Regions from separate parts of the Kitasatospora sp. NPDC003701 genome, predicted to be linked through region 3. Evidence: riboswitches for the same ligand, from Rfam matches in the RefSeq annotation. Region 3 holds a riboswitch; each other region holds the start of a gene.
What was found. Region 3 has a riboswitch for cobalamin ahead of ACWDRR_RS03810 (prenyltransferase/squalene oxidase repeat-containing protein). Riboswitches for the same ligand answer to the same signal wherever they lie in the genome.

Region 1 (3,957 bases), on a different contig from region 3:
TGAGCAGGACGGCGGTGGCCAACGGCAGTCGCCCGCGCAGACGGCGCACGACAAAGCCGAGCATCCTTTTCCTCCCCCGGTACATTCCGGTCGCGTCCGGCTCCTCCGTCCGGGCACTCTCCTGCCACGGGATGGACGCCTGTCACGCACCGCTACGGTGACCACCGGCGCTTGATCACCGGATAGCGGACGATGCTGTCAGATCCGCTCTTCAAACGGAAGGGACTTGCGCGAATCATGTAACTAGTGAGCAAATTCTCCGCGTTGGCAGCTCATCGGATCCGCACCGGCGCTGCGTCATCAACGCTTCGCCGGCGCCGCACGGTTCAATGACCGATCAATATGCCATGCACACATCATTCTCATCGCCCGTCATGAGTACTTCACTTCAGCCGAGGAACACCCAGGGGGACGCCTTATGACGCAGCAATCGGCCGCCACCGTCACCACCGACATGGTCACCGTCGCCGACCTCACGCACAGCTTCGGCACCGGCGACCGCACCGTACACGCACTGCGCGGCGTCTCCTTCACCGCCCGCCGCGGCGAACTCACCGCCCTCAAGGGCCGCTCCGGCTCCGGCAAGACCACCCTCCTCAACCTCGTCGGCGGCCTCGACACCCCCACCGGCGGCTCCATCACCCTGGACGGCACCGCCCTCGGCGACCTCGACGAGAACGGCCGACTCGCACTGCGCCGCGACCGCATCGGCTTCGTCTTCCAGTCCTTCGGCCTCATCCCCGTCCTCACCGCCACCGAGAACGTCGGCATCCCCATGCGCCTGCGCAACACCCCCGCCGCCGAACGCGAGGAACGCGCCCGCACCCTGCTCGCCCTGGTCGGCCTCACCGATCACGCCAACCAGCGCCCCGCCGAGCTCTCCGGTGGCCAACAGCAGCGCGTCGCCATCGCCCGCGCCCTCGCCAACCGGCCCGACCTGATCATCGCCGACGAACCCACCGGCCAGCTCGACTCCGAAACCGGCCGCTCCATCATGGAACTGCTGCGCGCCGTGGTCCGCAGCGAAGGCGTCACCGCCCTCGTCGCCACCCACGACCCCACCCTCATGGAGCTCGCCGACCGCGTCATCGAACTCCGCGACGGCCACATCGTCGAGCCCACGCCCTGAAGCCGCCGCGGCCCGTTCCCCGCGAACCCGGTGGCCGCCCGGTCTGCCCGCCCGGACACCGGGCAGCCGCCCTTCGGGGCACCCGCCGCGGCCCTGCGGGGCACCGGGCCGTGACCTTCCGGCCCGACCCCGACCGGGCGGCCGGGCCCGGGCGGCCGGGCCTCGGCCCGACAGCCGGCCGGCCGCGCGCCGCGCTCAGAGCGCCCTGAGCGCGGCCTCGCACTCCCGGCACCGCCGCGTCCGCTGGGACGGCGGGTACCAGGGCTCACCCGGCCCCGACGGTTGATAGCCCTCCCGTTCCAGGTCCCCGGTGTCGATCCCGCAGAACGTGACCGGCCCCGGATCCTCCGGCACGTCCGGGTCGGGCGGCGCCGCGTGCACCCAGCGAATCCGGGCGCCCACATCGACCTCCCCCGCGTCCAGCACCTCCGTGGACGGCTCCAGCTCGACCAGCACGATCACTCCGCTCATGTCTCGACCCTGCCCCCGGCCCGCACCGGCCGCATCCCGACCGCCGGGGCGGGGAGCCGCCCGCCGGGCGTGGTTCCGCCAGCCACCGCGAGATCGAGGTTTCCGTCCGACTGCGGGGTGTGATCAACCATCCGGGGCCGGCCATGAAGGGCGGCAGGACTCCGGCGGTCCGCCGTCATGGCAATCACGGGTCCCGTCCGCGACTCGCACGCGTTCCTCGACGCGTTACGAATACTCGGAGCCCCCTGGAGCGAATGCCCGCTCGACCACGAGATCGGATATCGCAGCGCGCCGGGGCGGCAAACCGAGGAATCCGGCTTCACCGACCGGGAATGGCCGAGCCCGGCCCTCCGGACGCCTCGCACCCAGGGGCCCCGGTTGACGTGTTCGTACGCGGTGCGGCAGGGTCGCGGGCGAGATGTAAGCATCCGAGACCACGGTGCGCAGGAACCCGGTGTGATTCCGGGACGGTCCCGCCACTGTGACCGGGGAGCGACCCCTTCCACACGACGACCACGGCCCCGCGGCCGGAAGGTCGGGGCGAGCGTCGATCCGGGAGTCAGGACACTGACCCGTGGTTTCTCCGACGGTCGGGGCGCGGAACCCCACGAGGAGGTTGGGCGATGTCACCGGTAACGGCTGCCGTCGATGTCGTGGTCTGCCGAGGTTGCTGCTGCGGCACCGCCAGGAAGCGGCCCGGCATCGATCACGAGGGCCAACTGGCCGTGCTCGCCGAGGCGGTGGCCGCCCTGCCGGCCGCGCGCCTGGTGGTCACGGACTGCCTGGGCCCCTGCGAGCAGGCCAACGTCGTGGTGGTCCGCCCCCACGGGCGGACCGAGGACGGCCGGCGGGCCGGGCCGCTCTGGTTCGGGAACGTGACCGACGCCACGGAAACGGCCGAACTCTGCACCTGGATAGGGGAGATCAGTCGCACCGCCGGGCAGGCGCCGCCGGAGCGCCCGCTCTCCCCGCTGCTGGACTCGCTGCGCATCCCCGCACCGGGGCCGGCGCGGGTGCGGGACGCGGCACGAACAGCCGACCCGTCGAAGGCCTGAACACCACGAGGGCATGAACCACCGAGCAGGCCCGAACCACCGAGCAGACCCGAACTGCCGAGCAGGCCCGAACTGCCGAGCAGGCCCGAACCGCCGAGGCCGACACCGCGACCGGGTGACGGTCGGGCGCGCCGCACCGGTGGACAACCCCGCCGGAGGACGGCCGCGCGGGTGTCCTCGCGGTCCGCAGGATCAGCTCATGTGGAGCACCGGCGGCTGGCCCGTCATTTCAGTTTATTAGTTGGCACGGGCCACCGAGATCCCCGCACCGCCCTCGACCTGGGGGTTCCCGCCGGGCTCCGAGGACGGCTCAGGCAAGGGAACCCTGCTCTATTGACACGATCACCACATCTTCATCACTCTTGGCCCATCGCCGAGCTGACATGGATAACTCCCAGCACTTCATTCATCTCAGCTAATGGCACAGTTGATGAGCAATCACCGAAGGAGGTGTGTGCGATGAAGAAGATCGTCGTCCGCAAGGCCGGCCCGGTTCGCCTGACCAGCGCGGCCCGTGCGCTGTACCTGCCGTGGTCCTGCGCCGTGCAGAACTGACCCGGTCCCCCCGGGCTACGGGGGAACACGGTGCCGGCCGGCCACTGCGTCCGGCCGGCACCGCTCCGCCCCGCCCCTCCCCCTACCTCCCGCAGGAGGATCCCGTGCACTCCTCCACGGACAGCAGCTCCACCGCCCCGGGCCTCGACCTGGACCGGCCGGTGCCGCTCCGTCAGCTCGTGTACCTGCCGGAGGCCGACGAGGTCACCATCGGCAGCCCGGAGACCGACACCTACGCCGTCTTCCCCGCCGACGGCGCCGAGTTGGTCCGGATGCTGGCCGAGGGCCTCACGCCCCGCGAGGCCGCCGGGAACTACCAGGCCGCGCACGGTGAGAGCGTCGACATCGCCGACCTGGTCGAGGCGCTCGTGGACCTCGACCTCGTCCGCCCCGTCGGGGACGACGCGGCTGCCCGGCCGGCCGCGCCGGTGCGCTGGCAGCGGCTGGGCCGCCTGGTGTTCAGCCCGCCGGCCCTCGTGGGCTACGCGCTCGTGACGGCCCTCGCCGTGGCCGAGATGGTCCGGGTGCCCGAGCTGGTCCCGCGCGTCGACAACCTGTTCTTCAGCTCGTCCTACACCCTGGTCGTGCTGATGCTGTTCGTCGGCCAGGTGCCGCTACTCGCCCTGCACGAGGCCTTCCACGCCCTGGCCGGCCGCCGGCTCGGTCTGCGCTCGCGGCTCTCCATCGGCCGCCGCCTGGTCTACCTGGTCCTGGAGACCTCCCTCGACGGCCTGGTCAGCGTGCCCC
Region 2 (3,957 bases), on a different contig from region 3:
GGCCGAGCGGTACAGGTCGACCAGCTCGTCGTCGGTCAGGCCGTGGCGGAACTCGATGAACTGCTCCAGACCGAAGCGGCGCACGGCCTCGGCGACCGGACCGTGCTCCTTCTGCGGCTTGCCGACCACGACCAGGTGCGCGTCCCGCTCGGTGCGGACCTTGGCCAGCGCCTCGACCAGGTGCACCAGGCCCTTGAGCGGGACGTCGGCGCTGGAGGTGGTGACGATCCGGCCGGGCACCCGGGCCACGCGGTCGGACGGCGACCAGAGCCGGGTGTCGGCACCGATCGGCACCACCGAGATCGCGCCCGGCGCGGTGCCCAGGTGCTCGGCGATCTCGCGCTTCGAGGTGCCGGAGACGGTGATGATGCGGTCCAGCCGGGCGGCCACCCGGCGCTGCATCCGGGTGAAGGCGTACCAGCGGCGCAGCGAGAGGCGGCGGGGCAGGCTCGGGGCGGCGTCCAGTTCCAGCTGCCGGTCCACGGTGATCGGGTGGTGGATCGTGGTGACCAGCGGGAACCCGTGCCGCGCGAGGCCGAGGAGGCCGTACCCGAGGGTCTGGTTGTCGTGCACCACGTCGTAGCGGCCCTTGTGCAGGGCGAGGTACTGACGGGCGCGGAGCGAGAACGTCAGGGGCTCGGGGAAGCCGCCGGTGCGCATGGTGACGAACTCCAGCACGTCCACCGGGCCCCGGTACTCGGCCAGTCCCGGCGTGCGGAACGGGTCGTCGGCGCGGTAGAGGTCCAGGCTGGGCAGCTCGACCAGGCGGACCGAGCCGGGGCCCTCGACCTCGTCCAGCACCGGGTACGGCTGGGAGCCGATCACGTCCACGTGGTGGCCCAGGCGGGCCAGCTCGCGGGAGAGGTGCCGTACGTAGACGCCCTGGCCGCCGCAGAACGGGTCGCCGCGGTACGACAACAGGGCAATCCGCAGCGGCTGCGCGGTCATCGTCGGCTCCCGTCCTTGCTGAAGTCTGTGCTGCCGGTCGCTAAAGTAGATCAGGTTTCAGTGTGGTGTGGAGTTCGCCAGTGACCATGTGAACAATGAGAGACCTCGAAGATACCGGCCCGTAGCGACTCCTCAGGTGCCAGGGCTGGTGATTCACGCCACGCCGGGAACACCTGCCGGAGCAGCAGCCGGACCAGCCGGAGCACCCCGTCACTCTCGCGCCCCGGGAGCACCCTTGCCACCGCCCGCCCCGCCCGTACCCACCGCCGCCGCCGGCCCCGCCGGGCAGCCCGCCGACCCGCCGCTGACCGCCCGCCAGGCCGAACGGCGGCGGCGGATCCTGCGGGCCGCCACCGGGCTGGCCGCCCGCGGCGGGTACGAGGCGGTGCAGATGCGGGAGGTCGCGGAGGGCGCGCAGGTGGCGCTCGGCACCCTGTACCGGTACTTCCCCTCCAAGGTCCATCTGCTGGTCGCGGTCATGCTGGAGCAGTTGCAGGGCCTCCAGGAGCAGGTCCGGCGGCACCCGCCGGCCGAGCGGGACGCGGCGTCGAGGGTCGCCGAGACGCTCACCCGGGCGTTCCACGCGCTCCAGCGCGAGCCGCTGCTGGCCGAGGCGATGGTCCGTGCGCTCTCGTTCGCGGACCGCTCGGTGAGCGCCGAGGTGGACCGGGTGAGCTCGGCCACCGGGCAGCTGATCCTGGACGCGCTCGGCCAGTCCGGGCCGCCGACCGAGAGCCAGCGCGCCGCCGTCCGGGTGATCGAGCACACCTGGCACTCGGCCCTGGTCTCCTGGCTCTCCGGACGCGCCTCGATCGCCGAGGTCCGCGCCGACCTGCACACCGCCGCGCGGCTGCTCACCCTGCCCTGAGCGCCCTGCCGCGGGCGGGCCGGGGCGAAGTGGAACCTGTTCTCGACGGCTCGGGGTCCGGGCGGCTCGGGGTCCGGGCGGCTCGGGGGCGACCGGACCGCCCGGGCGCGGCGACCGCGGCTCGGCGGCTCGGCGGCCGGAGGGCTCGGCGGCCGGAGTCACGGAGGCCGCAGTCGCGGCGGCTAAAGTCGACGGGCAGGACAACTCCATCCCGCTTCTCCTCCGGGGAAAGCCGGTGCGAATCCGGCACTGACCCGCAACCGTGAGCCCGGCGCTGGACGGCCGGGGCAGTCGGAATGCCCGGGAGAGGCGAGCGGCCAGACCGGGCACACCCGTACCCGGCACCGTCGAGGTCTACGGAACGGCCCACCCGGGCCACCACACCGCTCATCGAAAGGCTCATCTCCACCATGCTCACCGCCGCCCGCCTGGGCGCCGCCGCCCTGTCCGCCGCCCTGCTGGCCGGCGCCGCCGCCGCACCGGCCCTCGCCGACAGCCCCTCGACCGGCGCCACCGCGCCCGTCCCCGAGGGCCTCTACGGCAAGGGCGACCCGACGTACGACGGCGTGTGGCGCCAGTCCCTCGCCCTCACCGCGCTGACGGGTGCCAAGGTGACCCCGGCCGACTCCGCCGTCTCCTGGCTGACCGGCCAGCAGTGCGCCGACGGCGGCTGGCCCTCGTACCGCGCGGACACCTCGGCCGCGTGCGACGCCAAGAACGAGGACAGCAACGCGACCGCCGTCGCCGTCCAGGCCCTGGTCGCGCTCGGCGGCCACCAGGACGCCGTCGACAAGGGCGTCCAGTGGCTCAAGGCCAACCAGAACGCGGACGGCAGCTGGGCCTACACCCCCGGCACCCCCGGTGACGCCAACTCCACGGGCCTGGCCGTGAACGCCCTGCTCGCCGCCAAGCTGGACCCGGCGGGCGTCGCCAAGTCGGGCCGCAGCGCCTTCGACGGGCTCGCGCTCTTCCAGCTCGGCTGCGCCGCCCCCGCCGACCAGCGCGGGGCCTTCGCCTACCAGCCCGACCCGACCGGCGCGCTCGCCCCGAACGCCCTGGCCAGCGGCCAGGCCTCGCTCGCCGCGGCGGGCGGGAAGCTGCCGGTCACCAACACCAACCGGACGGATGCCGCGCCCAAGGCGCTGCCCTGCGCGGACGGCGCCACCGAGCCGCTCGTGCCGCGCGCCGACTCCGCCGAGGCGGCCGGTGCCTACCTCACCGCCCAGCTCGCGGCCGGCGGCCAGCACCTGACCCTGAGCCTGCCCGGCGCCACCCCCACCCCCGACTACACCGCCACCGCCTGGGCGGCGCTCGGCCTGATCCAGGGCGGCCACCCGCAGCAGGCCGCCGGCGCGGTGGACTGGCTGGCCAAGGAGGGCGGCACCTGGACGAAGAGCGGCACCGACGCCTCCGCCACCGCCACCCTGCTGCTGGTCGCCCAGGCCGCCCAGCGCGACCCCGCCGCGTTCGGCGGCGACCTGGTCGCGCAGCTGACCGCGCTCGGCCCGGCGCCCAAGGCGACCGCCCCGGCTTCGGCTTCGGCCTCCGCCTCCTCGGCGCCTGCGAAGAAGAAGGACGACGGCCTCGGCCAGTGGTGGCCGATCGGCATCGGTCTGCTGATCGGCGTCGGCGGCGGCCTGGTGCTGAGCCTGCAGCGCAAGCGGGGCCTGAAGCGGTGACCGGCCCCGGCACCCCCCGGGCAGCCGTGCCCGGGCGGCCGGCCGACCCCGGGGGTCGGGCGGAGGACGCCGCCGGTCGTTCCGGTGTGGCCGATCGTTCCGGTGTGGCTGGTGGTTCCGGTGCCGCCGGTCGGCCCCCTGCGGCCGGTCGACTGTGCGTGGCCGGGCGGCTCTGCGCCGACCCGCAGCGGCGCCGGCGGGCAATGGCCGCGGCTGCCCGGTTCGTCGCCGGACTGATCGCCGGGGTGCTGATCCTGCTGGTGCTGGGAGCGGCGCCCGCACAGGCCGCCGGGTACCGGTACTGGTCGTTCTGGAAGTGGTCCGACGGCGCCTGGGCCTACCAGCAGCAGGGGCCCGCCGTGTTCGTGCCGCAGGACGGCAGCGTGGACGGCTGGCGCTTCGCCGTCAGCCCAGACGGCGGCCGGGACGCCGCGCGGCCCGGCGCCGCCGGGGACTTCGCCG
Region 3 (3,957 bases):
TTGAAGCCGCCGTCGCCGTTCTGCTGCCCCGCCAGGAAGTCCCGCGCCTTGGCGATCTGCCCGCTGTAGGCGGACTGCCGCAGGGTCATGCCCTGGACGGCGAGGGCCGCCGAGTTGGTCGAGTCACCGGCCGCACCGGGGAAGCCGCCGTCGGCCAGCTGCCGGCCGGCCAGCCAGGCCAGCCCCTTGTCGACCGCCTGCGCCGCGTCGTCCCCGGGGACGAGCGCGAGCGCCATCACGGCCATCGCGGTGCTGTCCACGTCGGAGTCGCCGGTGGCGGGGATCAGGCTCGGCCAGGAGCCGTCGGCGTGCTGGAGGCTCTTCAGGTAGGCGATCGGAGCGGCCGAGTCCGCGGTCGCGCCGGCGCGCAACTGGGCCATGATGCCGAGCGACTGGGAGAACACCGAGGTCGCCCAGGTGTAGTTGCCGGGTGCCACGCAGCCGGTGTCCGGGTCGGTCGCCCGGCAGACCGCCGCGGTGAGGGCGGCGATCAGGTCGTGGCCGCCGAAGGCGCGCGGGTTGCGGCCGACGACCTCGGCCAGCAGTGCCTCCTTGCCGATCGAACCGCCACCGGCGTACTCGGTGCCGATACCGGTCCAGTCGTTGACGGTACGGACGTTGGGGTCCTTGCCCTGTTGGTCCAGGAAGTCGACGATCCTGCGCAGGGCGGCGTCGTCGGTGCCGGTGGCGGCGAGGGCGTAGGCGCCGTCGATGGTGAGGCCGAAGTCGGCGAAGGTCGGGAAGGCCTCGTAGTAGTGGCCGTCGATCAGGTGCGCCGGGTCGGTCAGGTAGGCACTGCCCCTGGCCAGGTCGGGGGACTTGCCGGCGGGCCGGGTCGGCGTGGTGGTGGCGCCGTCCGGGTTGTGCCGCACGGCGGTCAGGTCGGTGCCGGTCAGGGCCAGCACGGCCTGCTCGGTGGCGGCCGTGTCCGCGTCGGTGGTCGACTCGTCGGGACCGAAGCCGCCGTCCTTGCCCTGGCGGGCGGCCAGCCAGGCCTTGGCGGCGGCCTGCCGGGTGTCCTGGCCGACGGCCCGGAGCGTCTGGGCCGCACCGGCGGTGCTGAGGGTGTCGCCGGGGGCGCCGGCGTAGGGGACGTAGGAGCCGTCGGCCTGCTGGCTCGCGGCGAGCTGCTCCGCGGCCCGCTTCGCCGTCGGCTCGTAGCCGGCGGCCTTGCGCAGGGCCAGGACGGCGAGGGCGGTGATGGTGGGGTCGGACTCGCAGTAGCCGCCCGCCACGATCATCGACCCGGCGATCCCGCCGTCGGCGCACTGGAGCACCGTGAAGCGGGCGAGCGTCGCGGCGGGCGGCGTGACACCGGCGCGCTGCAGGGCGATGACGCCCAGCGACTGGACCCAGGGCGAGGCCGCGCCGTAGAAGTCCCCGGCGGCCGTGCAGTTGCCGTTCTCGCCGGCCGCCGTGCACACGTGGTCGGTGAGCGCGGCGATCAGGTCCCGGCCGCCGAAGGCCCGGGGGTTGCCGTCGGTGCTCTCGGCGACCAGGGCCAGCAGCGCGGCGGCCCGGGTGTCGGGCTTGCCGGCCGGCCCGTCCGGGAGGAGGAAGGCGTCGGTGTGGGCGGTGAGGAAGGCGACCACCTTGCGCAGGGCCGGGTCCTGGGTGCCGGCGGCGGCGAGCGCGATCGCGGTGAGGGACGTCCGGGGGTAGTCGGGCCCCTCGAAGGCCCAGTTCTCCATGTGGTCGCCGTCGACGAGCCGGCCGGCCAGCCAGGCGGCCGCGGCGGCGGGGTCGCCGGCGGGCGGCGGACCGGTCGGGCTCGGGGAGGGCGAGGGGGACGCGGACGGCGAGGCGGACGGCGAGGGGCCGCCGTTCCTGGCGCGGACCGAGTCCGGGGTGAAGGTCGGTGCCCCGCTCGTGCCGCCGATGTCGGTGCCGCCGTACACCCAGGCCTCGACCTCGCCGGGCTTGGGCTTCTGCGTCCCGGCCCCGTACTGGCTGTAGGACCAGGACTGCTGGCCGGCCTCGGCGATCCAGTACGACCAGTACGCGGTGGCCTGCGGGGTGTTGACGCAGGGTTCCTCGGCGGCGGTCGGGTACTGGGTGCCGCTGTCGAAGGTGCCGTTGCCGAGCCGGCAGATGAAGGCCGGGCCGTCGTGCTCGGTGCCGGTGGTGGTGAAGCCCGCGTTGCGCAGCAGGTTCATCCCGGTGGTGGGGTGGGCGTCGCAGCCGCGGACGACCCCGCCGCCCCAGTGGCCGAAGTCGACGGCGACGATCGCACCGCTCGTGGCGGTGCACTCCTCGATCGGGTCGGCCGCGGCGCTCCCGGGGTGCCCGAGCAGGACGGTGCCGCCCGCAGCGATCGCGACGGTTCCGGTGACCAGCAGGGATGCGAGGTCCCGGCCTCTGTGACGTGTGCGACTGCTGCTGACCCTCACCGGCGACTCCCTGGTCGGTCGACGCGGGAACCACGGCGCAGCCGGCAGACCCCGCCGAGGGGGGCTGCCCGGACCGCGTCGTAGTCCGCGACGACGCATGTGTTGCTGACGAACTCCACGGCGCAGGTATTCCGGCTCATCCACCCCGGAGGGGCGGATCTACGGTTGCGGGTCAGCGCCGGAGTCGGACCGGCTTCCCCTGACCGCCGAGGATGAAAAACGGTTCATCAGACCATGCAGGCTGAAGCAGCGTCAACGAGTCGTCATGTCGCCTTCGCCACCTCGTGGGCCCGACGCCGGTGCGGTAGCGTCCGCGATGGCCGCGTGGGGGAACCCGGTGCGAATCCGGGGCTGACGCGCAGCGGTGTGGGGCGGCGGTGGCGCCGCCCCGAGCCCGAATGCCCGCCCGGCCGCGCAGCACCAGCGAAAGCCAGCCCACGCGATCCGGGCGGCGCCCGCTCCGGCCGTCACGCTCCCGAACGAGTGCCGGGCCCGGGGAGGTTCGGCGCCCGTCACCCCAAGGAGCCCGCCCCGTGTCCGTCCTGCCCTCCTCCCGAGTCCCGTCCGCCGCCGTCGTCGCGCTGGCCGCCGGCGCCCTCCTGCTGTCGGCCGTCCCCGCCGCCCACGCGACCGCCACCCCGACCCAGACGGCCACCTCGAAGAGCACCGGCGTCACCTATCTGAAGTCCCTCCAGGCCGCCGACGGCAGCTACGTCACCGGTGGCGGGCTCTCCAACGAGTGGGCGTTCAGCGCGCTGGCGGCCGCGGGCACCGCCGCTGCGGACGTCACCCCGGGCGGCGACACCACCAAGAACGCCCGGCTCGTCTACCGCAACCAGCTCGCCGCCACCACCTGGCCGAGCGGCACCCCCGTCGCCACCGACTACCAGCGCGGCACCCTCAACGCCTACGCGGCGGGCATCGACCCGGCCCGCGTCGGCCCGGGCCGCAACCTGATCGCCGACACCGTCGCCTACTGGCAGACCGCCGAACCCGGCTACTACGGCCCGTCCGCCAACTTCAACGGCACCGTCTTCGGTCTGCTCGCCCTCGCGGGCGCCAGGACGCAGACCGGCACCCAGCGCGTCCCCGCGGCACTGGTCGACGCCTCCGTCACGGCGGTGCGCGCCAACCAGCACAACGACGGCGGCTGGAACTACAGCAAGGCGGCCGGCAACCCGACCGCGCTCGCCCAGGGCAGCGACATCGACATGACCGGCGCCGCGATGGCCGCGCTGTGCAGCGGTGGCGTCCCCAGCACCGACACCGCGATCGTCGCCGCCAAGAACTTCCTCAAGGGCAAGCTGATCGCCTCCGGCGCCTTCACCTCCATGTTCGGCGCCAACACCGACTCCAACGGCTGGGCCGTCTCCGGGCTGAACGCCTGCGGGATCAACCCGCAGGGCGCCGACTTCACCAGCGGCTCCGGCAAGACCCCGATCGACTTCCTGATCGCCCAGCAGTTCAAGCCCGGCGGCGGCTTCAAGTACCTGTCCACCGACACCGTGCCCTCCCCCTACGCCTCCGTCGACGGCCTGCGCGCCGTCGCCGGCGCCGGCTTCACCGC
Region 4 (3,957 bases), 150 kb from region 3:
TGGTCGCCGATCAGGCAGTCGGCGGCGACCAGGGCGGCCTGCCAGCCCTGGTGCGGCGGGACGAGCCGGAGCCCGGAGCGTTCGGCGGCGGCGAGCAGCGCCTGCGGGTCGTGCCGGGCCCAGATGTTGGGGTGCAGGACGACGGCCACCGCGTACTCGTCGGCGGGGAGTTGGCCGACCAGGCGCAGCGGCAGCCGGGGGTGGCGGCCGAACAGCGAGTGCTCGCTCCAGGTGGAGTTGACCACCACGAGCCGGCGGCCGTCCACCGCGCCGAGGGCGGCGCGGTAGGCGTCCCGGGCGGCGAGGCTGCCCAGCATCCGGTCGAAGCACGGGTCGCCGACCACCCGCGCGTGCGGCAGCGCCTCGGGGCAGGAGATCCGCAGCCGGTCCAGCTGCTCCTCGTGGGAGAGGCCGAGGACGTCGACGAACACCTGCCCGCGGTAGGTCAGTTCACGCCGGGAGAGGCCGGCGGCGGTGACGGTGTCCCCGGTGGACTGGCGCACCAGGCGGTTGTAGCCGGCGCCGTGCGGCAGGACGATCAGCGGGGCGTCCAGCCGGCCCATCGAGGAGTGGACGGCGCAGGCGACGGCGAGGTCGAAGCGGTGGCGGGTGGCCTCCGGCCAGTCCAGGACGGTGAATCCGGGCAGGCCGTGCAGGAAGGCGTCGAGCCCGGCGGTGAAGGCCGAGCCGGGGTTGACGGTGAGGTAGAAGCGGATGCCGTCGCGGTCGCGGAGCAGGCTGAGCACGTCGAGCACGCGGGTGGCGGAGGTGAGGGTGCGGACGACCGCCAGGACGCGTGCCTCGACCGGCCGGGTGTTCCAGCGGTCGTCGTCGGGCCAGGTCCGGGCCCGGGGCCTGCGGCGGATCAGCACACGAAGATCGTACTCACCCGGGCCCGGACCGGGGCGGTTGACCGGACGGCGGGTCAGCCGGCCGCGGCGGTGGGCCGGTGGCGCCCGGGGTCGTGATGTCCCGGCTCGTGGTGTCCGGGCTCGTGCGGGTCGGCCGCCGCGGTGGGCTCGCGGTGTCCGCGCTCGCGGTGTTCGGGCGCCTCGGCCGGCTCGTGGTGCTCGGCGGCGGCGCACGCATCGAGCAGGGGGCGCATCGCCTCGTCCAGCAGCCGGTAGCGCACCACCCGTCCGTCCTTGTCGCCGGTGACCACACCCGCCGTGCGCAGCAGTCGCAGCGCCTGGGAGACGGCCGGGTCGCGCATGCCGGTGGCGACCGCCAGGTCGGTGACGGCGAGCGGGCCGGCCCGGTGCAGGGCGAGCAGCAGGGCGAGCCGGCCGGGGTCGGCGAGCAGTGAGAACCGCTCGGCCCAGGACCGGACGTGCCCGGGGTCGCCGATCGCGGCGATGGCCTCGCAGACCCGGTGTCCGTCGATGGTGCGGTGGCCCGCGCGGTCGGCCGGTACGAGATGCATGCGGACATTCTCGCAGCCCGGGCCTGTGATTCCGGACACCTGCGCAGGTGCGCAGCCTTGCAAGGGTGCGGCGGGGGCACCTACGGTGTTGCCCGCCGTGGTGCTCGGGAAGACCGGTGACGGGCTCTCAGGAGCCCGGAGTCCGGAGCGGCCCTCGCCACTGTGATCGGGGGAGTCGTCCGTGCCCACGACGCCACTGGGTGCCCCGCGCGCCCGGGAAGGCGGGTGCGGAAGCCCCGTAAGCCAGGAGACCGGCCACGGCATCTCACGAACGACTTTCCACGAGGTGCTGGAGCGTGATCCCCGAATGACCCTGCCCGAAACCGCCGCCCCCGCGGCGCCCTCCGCCTTGCCCACCTTCCGCTGGAAGCGCGAGGACACCATCCGCACGGCCGGGCTGATGGGGGTGATCCTGGCCATGCACGTGGTGGCGTTCGGGACGCTCGTCTTCCTGGTCGCACCCGAGGGCTACGCGGTCGGTACGCAGGTCTTCGGGGTGGGCCTGGGCATCACCGCGTACACCCTCGGCATGCGGCACGCCTTCGACGCCGACCACATCGCGGTCATCGACAACACCACCCGCAAGCTGATGGCGGACGGCAAGCGGCCCGTCTCGGTGGGCTTCTGGTTCGCCCTCGGGCACTCGTCGATGGTGGTCCTCATGGCCGCCCTGGTGGCGGGCGGCGCGCAGCTGGCCAACACGCTGATGGACGACGACTCCCCCACCCACCAGTGGCTGGGCGTGGTCGGCACCTCGGCCTCCGGCGCCTTCCTCTACCTGATCGGCGCGCTCAACCTGGCCGCCCTGTTCGGCATCCTGAAGGTCTTCCGGTCGATGCGGGCGGGGCGGTTCGACGAGGCGGAGCTGGAGGAGCACCTCAACGCGCGCGGTCTGCTCGCCCGGGTGCTCAACCGGGCGACGCGCTCGATCACCCGGCCCGGCCAGATGTTCCCGGTGGGCATGGTGCTCGGCCTCGGCTTCGACACCGCGACCGAGGTCACGCTGATGGTGATGGCCGGCTCCGGCGCGGCCTCCGGGCTGCCCTGGTACGCGATCGTCTGCCTGCCGCTGCTGTTCGCGGCGGGGATGAGCCTGTTCGACACGCTGGACGGGACGTTCATGAACTTCGCCTACCAGTGGGCGTTCTCCAACCCGGTGCGCAAGGTGTACTACAACCTGACGATCACCGGGCTGTCGATCGCGGTGGCGTTCATCATCGGCACCATCGAGCTGGTCGGCGTGCTGCACGAGAAGCTGGACCTCACCGACCCGGTGAGCGGCTGGATCGCCGACCTCTCGCTGGACAACGTCGGCTACGTGATCGTCGGCCTGTTCGTGGTGGTCTGGGCGGCGGCGATCGCCTACTGGCGGCTGGCCGGCGTCGAGCGGCGTTGGAGCCCGCAGTCGGTGAAGGCCGCCGGCGGGGTGCCCGCCCAGGGGGCGGCCGGGACCGAGGACTCCGCCGAGATCGCGAAGTAGCCGGGCCGCGCCCGGCCGCGCCCGGTCGCGCTCACGGAGCGGCGCCCACCCGATCCGATCGGGTGGGCGCCGCTCCCCGTGTCCGGCGGGCTCAGCTGTGCTGCGTGCCGTAGCGCCGGTGGAAGCGCTCGACGCGGCCGGCGGTGTCCATGACGCGGGACTGGCCGGTGTAGAAGGGGTGGCTGGCCGAGGAGATCTCGACGTCGACCACCGGGTGGGTGGTGCCGTCCTGCCACTCGGTCGTCCGGCCGGGGACCAGGGTCGAGCGGGTCAGGAACGTCAGGCCGCCGACCTTGTCGCGGAAGACGACCGGGCGGTAGACGGGGTGGATGCCGGGCTTCATCAGCGGGGCTCCTCTCGGGTCGAGGGGGAGAGGGACGGGGCGGGGCTCGGTGCGGCGGCGGGGTCAGCGCTCCTCGCGGAAGTCGACGTGCCGGCGCGCGGCCGGGTCGTACTTGCGCAGCACCAGCCGGTCCGGGTCGTTGCGGCGGTTCTTGCGGGTCACGTAGGTGAAGCCCGTGGCGGCCGTGGACCTGAGCTTGACGACGGGGCGCAGTTCGCTGCGGGCCATGAGTCCTCCTCCTGGAAGGGGCGGCTCGGCGGGAGCCGGCCGGGTGCCCGGCCGAAAGCCGCACACCGAAATGGAAGTCGTTTTCGTGAGGTGTAACGCGGCCCCGCCCCCGCCCATTCCCGGGTGGCCGCGGGCCACCGGCCGCGGGCCGTAAGTCGCGCGCGACCGCGCACGCGCCGGGGCTCGCGCTGCGCCGCCGGCTCCGACCGTCCGCCCGGCACATCTGCCCGTCCGCCCGGCGCACCCGCCCGGCACCGGTCGCATCCGAGCGGCGCCGGGCGCGTCACCGCCCGGGCCCCGCCCGCCCGGTGCCCGGTCGGATCCGCTCGGCGGGCGGATCGTGGTGCGGCTCCGTAGGCTCGACGCATGTCTGATGCGTACGCGGGCCGGCGGGAGCGTCTGAGGGAGCATTGCAGTGCGGCCGGGGCCGATGCGGCGCTGATCACCCGGGCGGCGAACGTGCGGTACCTGACCGGGTGCCCG

Region 1: it holds a riboswitch for cobalamin, as region 3 does, so the genes downstream of both, ACWDRR_RS09445 ((2Fe-2S) ferredoxin domain-containing protein) here and ACWDRR_RS03810 (prenyltransferase/squalene oxidase repeat-containing protein) in region 3, are expected to answer to the same signal.
Region 2: it holds a riboswitch for cobalamin, as region 3 does, so the genes downstream of both, ACWDRR_RS32410 (prenyltransferase/squalene oxidase repeat-containing protein) here and ACWDRR_RS03810 (prenyltransferase/squalene oxidase repeat-containing protein) in region 3, are expected to answer to the same signal.
Region 4: it holds a riboswitch for cobalamin, as region 3 does, so the genes downstream of both, ACWDRR_RS04480 (HoxN/HupN/NixA family nickel/cobalt transporter) here and ACWDRR_RS03810 (prenyltransferase/squalene oxidase repeat-containing protein) in region 3, are expected to answer to the same signal.

The regions. Positions count from the first base shown of each region.
Region 1 covers NZ_JBSFNM010000007.1:140,522-144,478, reverse strand. The annotation lists gene ACWDRR_RS09460 (FtsX-like permease family protein) at 1-64, opposite strand, end outside; gene ACWDRR_RS09455 (ABC transporter ATP-binding protein) at 419-1,129, shown strand; gene ACWDRR_RS09450 (hypothetical protein) at 1,325-1,600, opposite strand; cobalamin riboswitch at 2,021-2,191, shown strand; gene ACWDRR_RS09445 ((2Fe-2S) ferredoxin domain-containing protein) at 2,224-2,655, shown strand; gene ACWDRR_RS09440 (hypothetical protein) at 3,315-3,957, shown strand, end outside.
Region 2 covers NZ_JBSFNM010000048.1:14,266-18,222, forward strand. The annotation lists gene ACWDRR_RS32400 (glycosyltransferase family 4 protein) at 1-948, opposite strand, end outside; gene ACWDRR_RS32405 (TetR family transcriptional regulator) at 1,184-1,816, shown strand; cobalamin riboswitch at 2,018-2,138, shown strand; gene ACWDRR_RS32410 (prenyltransferase/squalene oxidase repeat-containing protein) at 2,227-3,495, shown strand; gene ACWDRR_RS32415 (SCO2322 family protein) at 3,699-3,957, shown strand, end outside.
Region 3 covers NZ_JBSFNM010000003.1:39,570-43,526, forward strand. The annotation lists gene ACWDRR_RS03810 (prenyltransferase/squalene oxidase repeat-containing protein) at 1-2,390, opposite strand, end outside; cobalamin riboswitch at 2,495-2,640, opposite strand; cobalamin riboswitch at 2,719-2,793, shown strand; gene ACWDRR_RS03815 (hypothetical protein) at 2,924-3,957, shown strand, end outside.
Region 4 covers NZ_JBSFNM010000003.1:190,712-194,668, reverse strand. The annotation lists gene ACWDRR_RS04490 (hypothetical protein) at 1-872, opposite strand, end outside; partial or broken gene ACWDRR_RS04485 (ArsR/SmtB family transcription factor) at 1,082-1,423, opposite strand; cobalamin riboswitch at 1,505-1,697, shown strand; gene ACWDRR_RS04480 (HoxN/HupN/NixA family nickel/cobalt transporter) at 1,731-2,903, shown strand; gene ACWDRR_RS04475 (type B 50S ribosomal protein L31) at 2,995-3,246, opposite strand; gene rpmG (50S ribosomal protein L33) at 3,310-3,474, opposite strand; gene ACWDRR_RS04465 (M24 family metallopeptidase) at 3,841-3,957, shown strand, end outside.